Regions from separate parts of the Hydrogenovibrio marinus genome, predicted to be linked through region 3. Evidence: predicted binding sites of a transcription regulator. Region 3 holds the regulator's gene; each other region holds the start of a gene.
The links. The regulator HrcA, encoded in region 3, represses chaperone genes, less so after heat shock. The targets are predictions, from matches to a motif close to TTAGCACTCNNNNNNNNNGAGTGCTAA.
Positions count from the first base shown of each region.

Region 1: HVMH_RS01880 (co-chaperone GroES) is a predicted target of HrcA. The motif match lies at 2,119-2,145, and genes of this name have one in related genera.
Region 2: rpoH (RNA polymerase sigma factor RpoH) is a predicted target of HrcA. The motif match lies at 2,282-2,308, and genes of this name have one in related genera.

Region 1 is NZ_AP020335.1:402,666-406,787, forward strand. Features, by position in the region: gene cgtA (Obg family GTPase CgtA) at 1-803, shown strand, start outside; gene proB (glutamate 5-kinase) at 834-1,961, shown strand; gene HVMH_RS01880 (co-chaperone GroES) at 2,195-2,485, shown strand; gene groL (chaperonin GroEL) at 2,558-4,122, shown strand, end outside.
Region 2 is NZ_AP020335.1:2,409,232-2,413,353, forward strand. Features, by position in the region: gene purT (formate-dependent phosphoribosylglycinamide formyltransferase) at 1-706, shown strand, start outside; gene HVMH_RS11380 (flagellar export chaperone FliS) at 1,008-1,442, shown strand; gene HVMH_RS11385 (cytochrome b) at 1,619-2,179, shown strand; gene rpoH (RNA polymerase sigma factor RpoH) at 2,361-3,212, shown strand; gene HVMH_RS11395 (hypothetical protein) at 3,288-3,611, opposite strand; gene HVMH_RS11400 (D-hexose-6-phosphate mutarotase) at 3,635-4,122, opposite strand, start outside.
Region 3 is NZ_AP020335.1:1,813,359-1,817,480, reverse strand. Features, by position in the region: gene recN (DNA repair protein RecN) at 1-147, opposite strand, end outside; gene HVMH_RS08690 (NAD(+) kinase) at 221-1,096, opposite strand; gene hrcA (heat-inducible transcriptional repressor HrcA) at 1,307-2,299, shown strand; gene HVMH_RS08680 (tetratricopeptide repeat protein) at 2,329-3,201, opposite strand; gene grpE (nucleotide exchange factor GrpE) at 3,378-3,938, shown strand; gene dnaK (molecular chaperone DnaK) at 4,112-4,122, shown strand, end outside.

The DNA.
Region 1 (4,122 bases), 1.1 Mb from region 3:
ATATCCAAGTTCCAGTGGGTACTTTAGTGCGAGATGTCGATACCGAAGAATTGATCGGTGACCTGATTGAGCATGATCAAGTGCTTTTGGTCGCACAGGGCGGGCGTCATGGTTTGGGTAATATCCATTTCAAAAGCAGTACCAACCGTACCCCTCGCCAATTTACGCCGGGTGAACCAGGTGAAGAAAGAAATCTGCAGCTTGAGCTAGCGGTATTGGCGGATGTCGGGCTGCTAGGGCTGCCGAATGCAGGTAAATCTAGTTTGATTACCGCAGTTTCTGCAGCGAGACCAAAGGTTGCAAACTATCCTTTTACCACACTCTATCCAAACCTAGGGGTTGTGCGAGTATCGCCTGAATCCAGTTTCGTTATCGCGGATATTCCTGGTTTGATCGAAGGCGCCTCGGAAGGGGCAGGACTGGGTATACAGTTCTTGAAGCATTTGTCTAGAACAGGTCTTTTGCTGCATGTTGTGGATATCGCACCGATGGATGAGTCAGATCCTGTCGAATCGATTCGTGTGATTGAAGCCGAGTTGGAAAAGTACAGTGAGCATCTTGCCTCTAAAGAGCGTTGGTTGGTTTTGAACAAAACAGATCTTTTGTTGCCGGAAGAAGCGCAAGAACTATGTGACAATATTGTTCAGCAAATTGATTGGCAAGGACCTGTGTATTATATTTCGGCGGTCAATAGAGAAGGCACTGAGGCTTTGGTCAAAGACATTGCCTATGCCCTGCATCAAAATCGTCAGTATGCCAGAGAAGTATCGGACGAAGCATCCGAAAGCGATATTTTGGATTAATTGCATTGGATTTTAGCGAGAAAAATTAGCGTGCAAAGTCGAGAAGCAGTCAAAAAATCTAAGCGTTGGGTCGTAAAAATCGGCAGTGCCTTGCTGACGGATGATGGCAAAGGGTTGAATCTGTCCGCAATGAACCAATGGGTTGAGCAGATGGTAGCCTTGAGAAATCAGGGAGTTGAAGTGGTGATTGTCTCGTCCGGCTCAGTTGCAGAAGGGATCAAGCGTTTAGGTTGGGCAAAGCGTCCAACGGAAATCAATCAACTTCAAGCGGCCGCTGCTGTAGGACAGATGGGTTTGATTCAAGCCTATGAATCAGCTTTTTCAAAGCATCAAATTTTAACGGCACAAATTCTCATGACACATGACGATTTGTCAAATCGTGCTCGGTATTTGAATGCTTCAAATACCATTCAGACACTACTTCAGCAAGGCGTGATCCCTATCATTAATGAAAATGACACGGTCGTAACCGATGAAATTCGTTTTGGGGATAATGACACTTTAGCAGCGTTAACCGCCAATTTGGTGTCGGCGGATATTTTGGTAATTTTGACCGATCAACAAGGGTTGTATGACGATAATCCGCGTACCAATCCGAATGCGAAACTCATCTCCGAAGCGCATGTGAGTCGCAAAGACATTGAAGCCATGGCGAGCCCAGAAGGTGGTTTGTTAGGTAAGGGCGGCATGTACACCAAAGTTATGGCTGCAAAGCGTGCAGCTCGTTCCGGCACGGCAACCTTTATAGCTTCGGGTAGAGAGGCGAATATTTTGCCAAGGTTGCAGTCCGGTGAGCAAATCGGCACCTTGTTGATTCCTGATTTGGAGCCAATGACAGCGCGTAAGCAATGGTTAGCAGGCCACCTGCAGGCAAAAGGCCAGTTGGTGCTGGACGATGGTGCGGTACAGGCGCTAAAACGTACAGGCAGAAGTTTGTTGCCGATAGGTGTGTTGGAAGCTTCGGGGCAATTCCGTCGTGGTGAAATGGTGGTGTGTGTCAATCAGCAGAATCAAGAAGTGGGCCGAGGTCTGGTGAATTATGATTTTGACGATGCACAAAGAATTATCGGCAAGCCGTCATTAGAAATAGAATCCTTGCTTGGGTATAACGAAGGCGAGTTCTTGATTCATTGCGATAACTTTGTATTGTCTGAATAATCTCTTTTCTTTCCCGTCTGAGTTCTGCTTACCCCAACCTGGCAGATCTTGATTAAAATCTACCAGGTTGGGTGCTCAATATTTTTCCTTTCTTATCCTTGAAAAACAGAAAAGCGTCACTATATTCTTGACAGCTTTAAATGATTGTCTAAAATGTTTAGCACTCTCATAGATAGAGTGCTAATTGAAAGCGATATATTTATGAAATCAAATCATTTTTTTAGGAGTAATGTATGAATATCAAACCTTTGCATGATCGCGTTGTAGTTCGCCAAGTTGAAGAGCAGAAAGAATCTGCTGGTGGTATTTTGCTACCAGGTTCTGCACAAGAAAAAGAAAATCGTGGTGAAGTTGTTGCGGTTGGTCCAGGTAAGGCTGCGGATAACGGTTCTATTATCCCTATGACTGTGAAGGTAGGCGACAAAGTGCTTTTTGGCCAATACTCTGGTCAAGAAGTAAAAGATGACAACGGTCAAGCGCTGAAAGTAATGCGTGAAGACGACATCATCGCCATCATTGATTAATGATTGGATAGTGCATTTTTTAGAATTGTCTAAAATATTTGAACAAATAGATTTAAGTAAAAGGAATACACAATGGCAAAAGAAGTAAAGTTTGGTTTAGATGCCCGTGAAAAGATGGTTGAAGGGATTAACATCCTTGCAGATGCTGTTAAAGTCACACTAGGGCCAAAAGGTCGTAACGTTGTACTAGAGAAAAGCTTTGGTGCACCGACTGTGACTAAAGACGGTGTTTCTGTTGCTCGTGAAATCGAACTTGAAGACAAGTTCATGAACATGGGTGCGCAAATGGTTAAAGAAGTCTCTTCTCAAACCAATGATGTTGCAGGTGATGGTACAACAACTGCAACCGTTCTTGCGCAATCAATCGTTCGTGAAGGGATGAAAGCAGTTGCGGCTGGTATGAACCCTATGGATTTGAATCGTGGTATCCACAAAGCAGTTGAAGCTGTTGTTGCGGAAATCAAAGCGATGTCTGTTCCTTGTACAACTTCTGAAGCAATCGCTCAGGTAGGTACGATCTCTGCGAACTCTGATGCGACAATCGGTAAGATGATTGCAGACGCAATGGAAAGAGTTTCTACTGAAGGTGTTATCACTGTTGAAGAAGGTTCTTCTCTTGAAGATGAACTGGTTGTGGTAGAAGGGATGGAATTTGACCGTGGTTACCTATCTCCTTACTTCGTGACAAACCAAGAAAAAATGGTTTGTGAATTGGAAACGCCATTCGTTCTTCTTTATGACAAGAAAATCTCTAACATTCGTGAGTTGCTGCCAACTTTGGAAGCTGTTTCAAAAGCAGGTCGTCCTTTGTTGATTATCGCTGAAGATGTTGATGGTGAAGCGCTAGCAACTTTGGTTATCAACAACATGCGTGGTATCGTGAAAGTGGCTGCGGTTAAAGCGCCTGGTTTCGGTGAGCGTCGTAAAGCGATGTTGCAAGACATGGCGGTATTGACTGGCGGTACAGTTATTTCTGAAGAAGTTGGTTTGACGTTAGAAAACGTAACTTTGGATCTATTGGGTGAAACCAAGTCTGTAGTTGTTGGTAAAGATTCAACGAAGTTGATTGACGGTGCGGGTTCAAAAGATGATATCGAATCTCGTTGTGCACAAATCAAGTCTCAAGTTGAAAACACGACTTCTGAGTATGACAAAGAAAAACTTCAAGAGCGTTTGGCTAAATTGTCAGGCGGTGTTGCAGTATTGAAGTTGGGTGCGGCAACTGAAGTTGAAATGAAAGAGAAGAAAGACCGTGTTGACGATGCACTGCACGCAACTCGTGCTGCGGTACAAGAAGGTATCGTTGCAGGCGGTGGTGTTGCTTTGGTTCGTGCTAAATCAAAAATCAACGTGGCGGGCGATAACAACGACCAAGACGTAGGGGTTAAGATTGCATTACGTGCAATGGAAGAGCCTATGCGTCAAATTGCTACTAACTGTGGCCTAGAAGGTTCTGTTATTGTTAGCAAAGTGATGGAAGGTGAAGGTAACTTCGGCTTTGACGCAGCGAAAGAAGAGTATGTAGACATGATTGCAGCAGGTATCATTGACCCTGCTAAAGTAACGCGTTCTGCACTACAAAACGCAGCTTCTATCGCAGGACTTGTCTTGACGACTGGAGCAGCGATTGCTGATCT
Region 2 (4,122 bases), 600 kb from region 3:
CTCATCAGGTAAGGGACAAAGTGTCATCAAAACCGCTGCAGACATTGATAAAGCTTGGGATTACGCCCAAGAAGGCGGACGCGCCGGCAAGGGTAAAGTCATTGTCGAAGGGTTTGTTGATTTCGACTACGAGATCACGCTATTGACGGTACGTCACATTGACGGCACAAGCTTCTGTGAGCCAATCGGCCACTTGCAGGAAGACGGCGATTACCGTCAGTCTTGGCAGCCGCATCCAATGACATCAACAGCGTTGGAAAAAGCACAGCAGATGGCAAAAAGCATCACTGACGCGCTCGGTGGGCGCGGACTATTCGGTGTTGAACTCTTTGTCAAAGGTGATGAAGTCATTTTCAGTGAGGTCTCACCACGACCACATGATACGGGTCTGGTGACATTGATTTCCCAGGATATTTCCGAGTTTGCATTACATGTACGCGCGATCCTTGGGCTACCAATTCCTAATATTGTCCAGCATGGTCCTTCGGCTTCCAGCGTCATTTTGCCTACCGGTCAATCGACACAAACGGCTTTCGGAAACCTATATCAGGCACTCAGCGAACCGGACACACAAATCAAACTGTTCGGTAAACCTGAAATCGCCGGTAGACGGCGCATGGGCGTTGCGCTCGCCAGAGGAAACTCTATTGAAGAAGCACTAGAAAAAGCAAAACGCGCTTCTCAGGCCGTTACCGTTACTTTTTAAAAGCTTTGTTAAATAAATACTTTATTAACCCCCAACCTGGCAGAAATTTGTCAAGAATCTGCCAGGTTGGGGGCATAATCACCACATCAAACCCCGTCAATTTTCTGACTATCAGCAATAATTGCCAGTTTTCCATTGGTTTTTCATGCCTACGTGGCAATTTTTTCCACCCCATAAAACCTTTTAAAATCAATATATTAACCTTAATTTTGGTAATTTTTACCTATATTGGCACGGACAATGCTGTTGGCTAAGTAAAGAAAAACTTTAATTATTTTTTCGACTAGAAAGGAAAACAGCCATGACCACTAATTTAACAATGACATCAGAAGCGAAAGCGCCACTGATTAAAGATTACAACCGTAACCCACAAACTGAAAAACACTTGGCTGAAAACCCAAGAAAAACTGTTTTGTTACTATTACAAGGTGTTGTTGATAAAGGAAATTTGGCAAAAGTATGCCATCAATCCAACGCTTTGGTTGAAAAAGGATTCCACCTAGGTCGTATGACAACGATTCTTGACGCACTTCGTGACCGTTTGAGTTTGACCGAACACACTCCGATTGCGTACGATCTGGAAGAACTTTATCACTATGCTGATAAAGCGATTCAAGAAGCTGTCTTTGAAAAAGATACTTTCTATCTAGACAGCGCTATTGAGATTCTTACCGAGCTAAGAGATGCTTGGTTGGAAATGATGCATCAAACAGGTGAGCTCGGCGATCACGCTTAATTCTCGCTTAGCTTGCCTGATGCAACTAAGTTTGGCTTTCTTTCCTTTCAAACTCGAAGGCTTTACTTACTCCCAAGACCAGTTACTTAGCTGGTCTTTTTTTTATCTGTTTTCTTTGTATAATCCTCTATAGACTAAATCGTTCTGCACTTTCAACCTAACAAAGAGCCTACCCAATGAGCCTAAAAAACACTCCTAATAGCTTCGGCCTAGTTTCTCGCGCAAATCACTGGATTTCAGCTTTTGCATTTATCCTAGCGCTTATCACCGCTTTCGCTGCCGAAGAATTTATGGCAAAAGGTGAGGCAAGAACCGCCGTGTTCCATTTGCATTTTTCATTGGGGATCAGTTTATTTCTACTAATGATTCTTCGAGTCATCTGGTTGAAGATGTCACCCAACCCAGAAGACATCGGTGAAAATCGTATGGAAATCGTGTTGAGCCACATCGTCAAAGGCTTCTTGTACCTTTCATTGATTGTCATGCCGATCTCCGGTTATATGATGGTCAGCGCAGGCGGACACGACATCCCTTTCTTTAATCTATTTACATTACCGAACTTAGTTGGCGAAAACCCTGACATTAAAGCCATTGCCAAACCGCTTCATGTTTACAGCGGGTTCTTCATCACGTTCATTTTGATGGTACATATTGCAGGTGCTTTGAAACATCATTTAGTTTACAAAGATGACGTGCTTAACCGCATATTGGGTCGCTCTTCATCTAAGCCAGAATAAGCCCATTTAAAACCTAGAAAAATTTTAAATAGTAAAAATAACTATTTGTTTTTCTAAAGTTTTAATAAAGTCTGTCGATACAATGAATATCGCAAAAAATGATTAGCACTCTCTTGACTTGAGTGCTAATTTCTGTATATTAGAGTTAATGAAAAAGATGACTCAACAGGAGCAGGATTGTATGACAAATCAAATGATTCCGTTTAGCGCGAGCCTTACTCCAGGACAAAACATCGAACACTACCTGGCAACCGTTCAAACTCTGCCTGTCTTAAGTGCAGAAGAAGAACGCTCGCTTGCTGAAAAACTTTATTACCAACAAGACCTAGAAGCAGCCAGACAACTTATCTTGTCGAGCTTGCGCTATGTCGTGCCTGTTGCCCGTTCTTATAAAGGTTATGGTTTACCTTTAGGAGACTTGGTGCAAGAAGGTAACATCGGTCTAATGAAAGCGGTAAAACGCTTTAATCCAAACGAAAATGTTCGTCTAATGACGTTTGCTGTGCATTGGATTCGTGCTGAAATCAACGAATATGTGATTAAAAACTGGCGTATCGTTAAAACAGCAACCACCAAAGCGCAACGTAAATTGTTCTTCAAACTAAGAAGCACAAAAAAATCGTTGGAATGGTTTGGCGACAAAGATGCCGATGCGGTTGCAAAAGAACTTGGCGTTACCCGACGTGATGTATTGGAAATGGAAACCAGACTTTACGGTCAGGATTTACCGGTAGATATGAGTTCTGATGATTCAGAAGACTCAGGTAAAACTTATCCTATCTTGGTCAGCCAAGAGTTGGATCCAGAAACACACTTGGTCAACGAATCTCAAAGTGCTTATGAAATGGGCATGATGACATCTGCGCTTGCGAACTTGGATGAACGTAGCCAAGACATTATCCGCAAACGCTGGTTAACCGAAGATAAAGTCGGCTTGAAAGAGTTGTCTGAAATTTACGGTGTTTCTATGGAACGTATCCGTCAGATTGAACAACAAGCTTTATTGAAAATGCGTGCTAACATGCAAGCTTAAGCATCACTCAACACAATAAAAAAGCCCCTATGTTGGGGCTTTTTTTATGGCCGATTTTAAACACTTGATGATGCGTTAGATAAATCGCATCACAATGATCAAAACAATACAGGCATCCGCTATCAAGGTTAAGAGAAAACCGAGCTTTTGCACCATGCCGCGCATAGCACTCGTACTACCCTTCAACACCAATAACGACAACAAGTTGGCAAATATCACTAGAGGCACACCCCAAGTAATCGCCGCATTGAACTCTGTCGCGCCAGGCTTAACTTCATTCAACCCGAACACCACAAACAATGCTGGTAAAAACAGCACAAATGCAATCAGCCCGCACATCGCCGTCAAGATCGACAACATATTGATTAACCACTGGGGTTTTTCGGTTTTATTCGCCATCAAATACTCCCTCAAAAACCAATCTATAAACTTTCAGCTGACAATATCATGGTTAAGGTATGCTTAGATTCGCTTGGAATCAAAACCGCATTGTCGAGTACATTACCTGACTCAACGCACAGCATCGTTTGCCAGGCATCATCACTCATATCCCCAAACGCTTTCACGCCTTCAGGACCGGGGTTCCAAACTACACTTGATAGGCTACTATCTTTCTCTATAACAATGCGACGATTCAACCCCACATCCTCAAAACTGACTTTCCCCGACTGGTTCAAATAGACATTATCCATAGGTGGTTCAACCACAACCACGCCTTGCTGTTGAACGGCGTCTGCATAGGTCAATTTATCAAGTAACGTGGAACCCTCTAATCCTTCAATCTTGATGCCTTGAGGGTTAGCAACGGTAAAATAGGTATGCAAGGCTTCGGTGATACTCAAATCGTAACAATTCAAATTATGAGTGGTGAGTGCCATGGATAACTTCTCGCCAATCTCAATCCGTAAGG
Region 3 (4,122 bases):
ACGCTCACCGAGTGCTAAACCCAGTGCATCCAAGAGAATGGATTTACCCGCGCCGGTTTCCCCGGTAAGGGTGGTAAAACCGGAGTGGAAATCCAATGACAGTTTTTCAATCAGGGCAAGGTTTTGAATGGTGAGTGTTTGCAGCATAAATCTTCAAATTAGAAAGTTATAAGTGTCTCAATAAATGTCATTGCACAATGGCGTCATCTAGAGTTTTTACCTAGAGCTTTTGGCCCCAGTTCAGCTTGGCTCTCAGCAACTCATAGTGATCGTGGTCTTTAGGGTGAACCATTTTGATGAATTTTGGATGACGTGTCACGATGGTTTCGTGTTTTGCACCAATCAAAAAGGACACCTGACCATCACAGATAATGGATGCCGTGCCATTGCAGTTGTCATGGGGTTTGATGCGAATACGGCTGTTACCGCCAACCACTACCGGACGATGACTCATGGTGTGCGGATTGATGGAAACCAAGGTCATGACGTCTAGCCCCGGATCAACAATTGGCCCGCCGGCAGAAAGCGAATAAGCTGTTGAACCGGTTGGGGTAGAGATAATCAATCCATCCGAGCGTTGGCTACTGAAAAAACGGTCATCAATGAAGGTTTCGAACTCGACCATACGAGGGGAGTCATTTTTGTGTAGCACCACGTCATTGAAGGCTACTTCTTCAAAGAGTAGTTTGCCGTCCAAATGAATTTGCACATGCAACATGATGCGTTCTTCACACTTGTAGTCGTCCGCCAACACTTCGTTGAGGGTATAGATCATCCAGTCTGGAGAAACGTCGGTGAGAAAGCCTAGGCGGCCGAGGTTGATGCCGAGAATCGGAACTTCAAAATCGACAATGGTACGGGCAACATCCAGAAAAGTACCGTCTCCGCCGACCACAACGGCGAAGTCAATTTCCTTGAGCATGTCTTCGCGCTGAAGTTTTTCAATGCCATAGCGCTCCACAGGAAAGTCTTTACAACTATGTGCATCAAGAATGACGCGTTTTTCTTTTTCCTGAAAATAGAGAATCAGCTTATCAATCAGTTCCCAGGATTGAATGCCATTGTATTTTCCGAAGATGCCGATTTTATTAAACATTTGATGTTAACCCGAGTATCCGTTTTAATGTGTCATCGCCGAATTCCGTGCAGTTTCATTTTGCCGGATTTGGCTGGGGTTTTTCATTATGATTTGGATGATTTTAGCTTGAAAATGAAAAAATCGCTTCCATAATATGGTTAATTAACGCAAAAAACATTTCCCCCTATGAACTTTAACGAACGATCTGAACTTTTGTTTAAAAATTTGATGTCGATGTATCTGAACGATGGCAAGCCTGTCGGTTCGACTGCATTGGCAAAATTGCCGGAAGTAGGGGTGAGTTCCGCTACGGTTCGTAATGTCATGGCGGATTTGGAAAGAATGGGGTTGATTCATTCGCCGCACACTTCCGCGGGGCGTATCCCAACCGACTTGGGCTTTCGTGTATTCGTCGATACGATCTTGACGGTGCAACCTCTTAACCAAACCGTGCAACAAAACATCCAGCAAGGATTCCAGCGTGCGCAAACGCAGGACGAATTGATTGGTTCTGCCTCCAATATTCTGTCCAGCTTAACGGGGATGGCGAGTTTGGTGATGCTTCCGAACAAAGAGCAGGAAGTGTTGCGCCATATCGACTTTGTGCGTTTGGGCGAAAGACGTTTGTTGGTGGTGTTGGTACTCAATGATAACGATGTTCAAAACCGTATTATTGAGTTGGAAGAAGCCGCTTCGGAATCCGAGTTGTTGGAAGTGGCGAATTACCTGAACAAACATTTTGTCGGACACAGTTTGCGCGATGTGAAAGATAAACTGGTGAATCAGATGGATGAAATCCGTTTGAACATGAACCAGTTGATGCGTGCCATTATGGATGCCGCAGATGACGTGATTGACAGCAAAACCAAAGCTGTGGCACCTTACTTTATTTCCGGTAAAACCAACTTGTTGAACTATCAAGAGCTGGCGGATACCGACAAGCTTAAAGCGCTATTCCAATCTTTCGAGCAACATACCCACATGTTGAACTTATTGGATAAATCCATGCAAGCCAAAGGCGTGCAGGTGTTTATCGGGAACGAGTGCGGACATGAAATCTACCAAAATTGCAGTATCGTCACCACGCCTTACGACGTGGATGGTGAAGTGGTCGGTGTATTGGGTGTGGTAGGGCCGTCTCGCATGCATTACGACCACATCGTGCCACGTGTTGATATGACGGCGAAGATTCTCAGCTCATTGCTCAAAGGCAATCGCTAAGTGCAATCGTTAAGCGCACACCATTCAGCTTAAGAAATAATATTGTTCATTTTGCGGCGAAAATCATTCGCGGTTTCCGGCATCATGGTTTCAAGCATATTGATGGTTGCCAATGACAACTCTTTTGCACCGCCACCTTTAGCGCCAGGATTGCCTTGTAGCAATTTGAAAAGGTGTGCCATCCCGTTGTCATAGTCTTGGTCAGCAATATGGCAAACCGCCAAATCAAACAAAGTGTCTTCGTCTTCTGGTTGTGATTCTAATTGCACCGATAAAGCGGCTTTGCCAGCAGTATCCAACGCCAGTTTTTTGAAGGTGATTTGCCCAATCAAAAAGCGTGGGCGGTTTTCTTCTTTGATGCTGTCCGGCAGGCGAGTGAATAATTCCGCGGCCTCGGCAAGCATGTTGATATCCAAAAAAATCTGACACATGTCCATGGCAACATCGACATTGCCGGCATCTTCTTTGGCTGCTTGCGATAGAAGTTGTACCGCTTCAGGTGTGTTGCCTTCGCTATGCTTGACTTTGGCCTGCTCACGCAGTTCGTCGGCAAGGTTGTAGATGCCGAATTGTTTGAATAGAGCAGCAAGGCTCTCATAGGTCATGACGCCGACTTCTTCATGAATGGCTTCACCATCTTTGAAGACCATCAGCGTCGGGACGTTTTGAATATTGAACTTTTCGCGGGCATCGGTATACATGTCGATGTCCAGTCTTGCCAAGATAAATTGACCAGCGAATTTGTGTGCGTAGTCGATTAGAATATTTTCCAGTGAGATACAGCTACCGATGGCAGGGCTTAAAAACAGGACGAATACGGGCAGTTTTTGAGAGTTGGTTAAAACGATATCGTCAAAATCTTGATCGGAAATTTCAAAGTTGTAAACGTCTGGTTTTGCCATATTAAGTTCCTTTTCATCGAGGCTCATATTATAACAGGCTTAGAAAAACACGCTCGGGCTATCCATAAATGCCTTTAAAGCGTCTTTTTTGAAAAAAATTCTGTTTTTGTCTTGAATTCTAAAATTACGCCCCCATAAATCTGCCGATTTAAGTTATTTTTTATGCGGAGAAATGCATGTCGAAGAAAGAACAGGCTCAAGCAGCTGAAGATCAAATTCCAACCGTTGATTCAGAAATTTCTGAAGAAACGCAAGATGCCGAACAAGCGGTTTCAAACGACTTGAATGCCATGCTTCAAGAAGCGCAGAAAGAAGTCGATGCACAAAAAGATTTGGCGCTAAGAACCCTTGCGGACATGGAAAACCTAAAACGTCGTACGCGTATTGATGTTGAAAACGCCCATAAGTTTGCATTGGAAAAATTTGTGAACGCTTTGATTCCGGTTTTGGACTCAATGGAAATGGGGCTGGATGCCGCGAAGATGGATGAAGCCACTTTGGAAAGCATTCGTGAAGGGCTTGAAATGACCTTCAAACAAACATTGGATGTATTGGCGGATTTCAACGTAGAACGCATTGACCCTAAGGGCGAGAAGTTTAATCCGCAACACCATGAAGCCATGACAATGGTACCGTCACCGGAGCATGATTCCAACACGGTTATGGACGTTATTCAGAAAGGCTATGTGTTGAACGAGCGTTTGGTGCGCCCAGCTCGCGTCATCGTTGCACAGTAATTTAGGGTAAAGGGTTGGAAATAGGCAAAGAAAATTCACATTTTTTGAGTGATTGCCTTGAAAACGAAAAACCCTACCTTATATACAAGATAACTTTGAAAAACCTTTAAAAATTTAGATTTAAAAATCATGTGCTCCGAACAGGATTCGGAACTCAAATTTGGAGAAACATTATGGCAAAAAT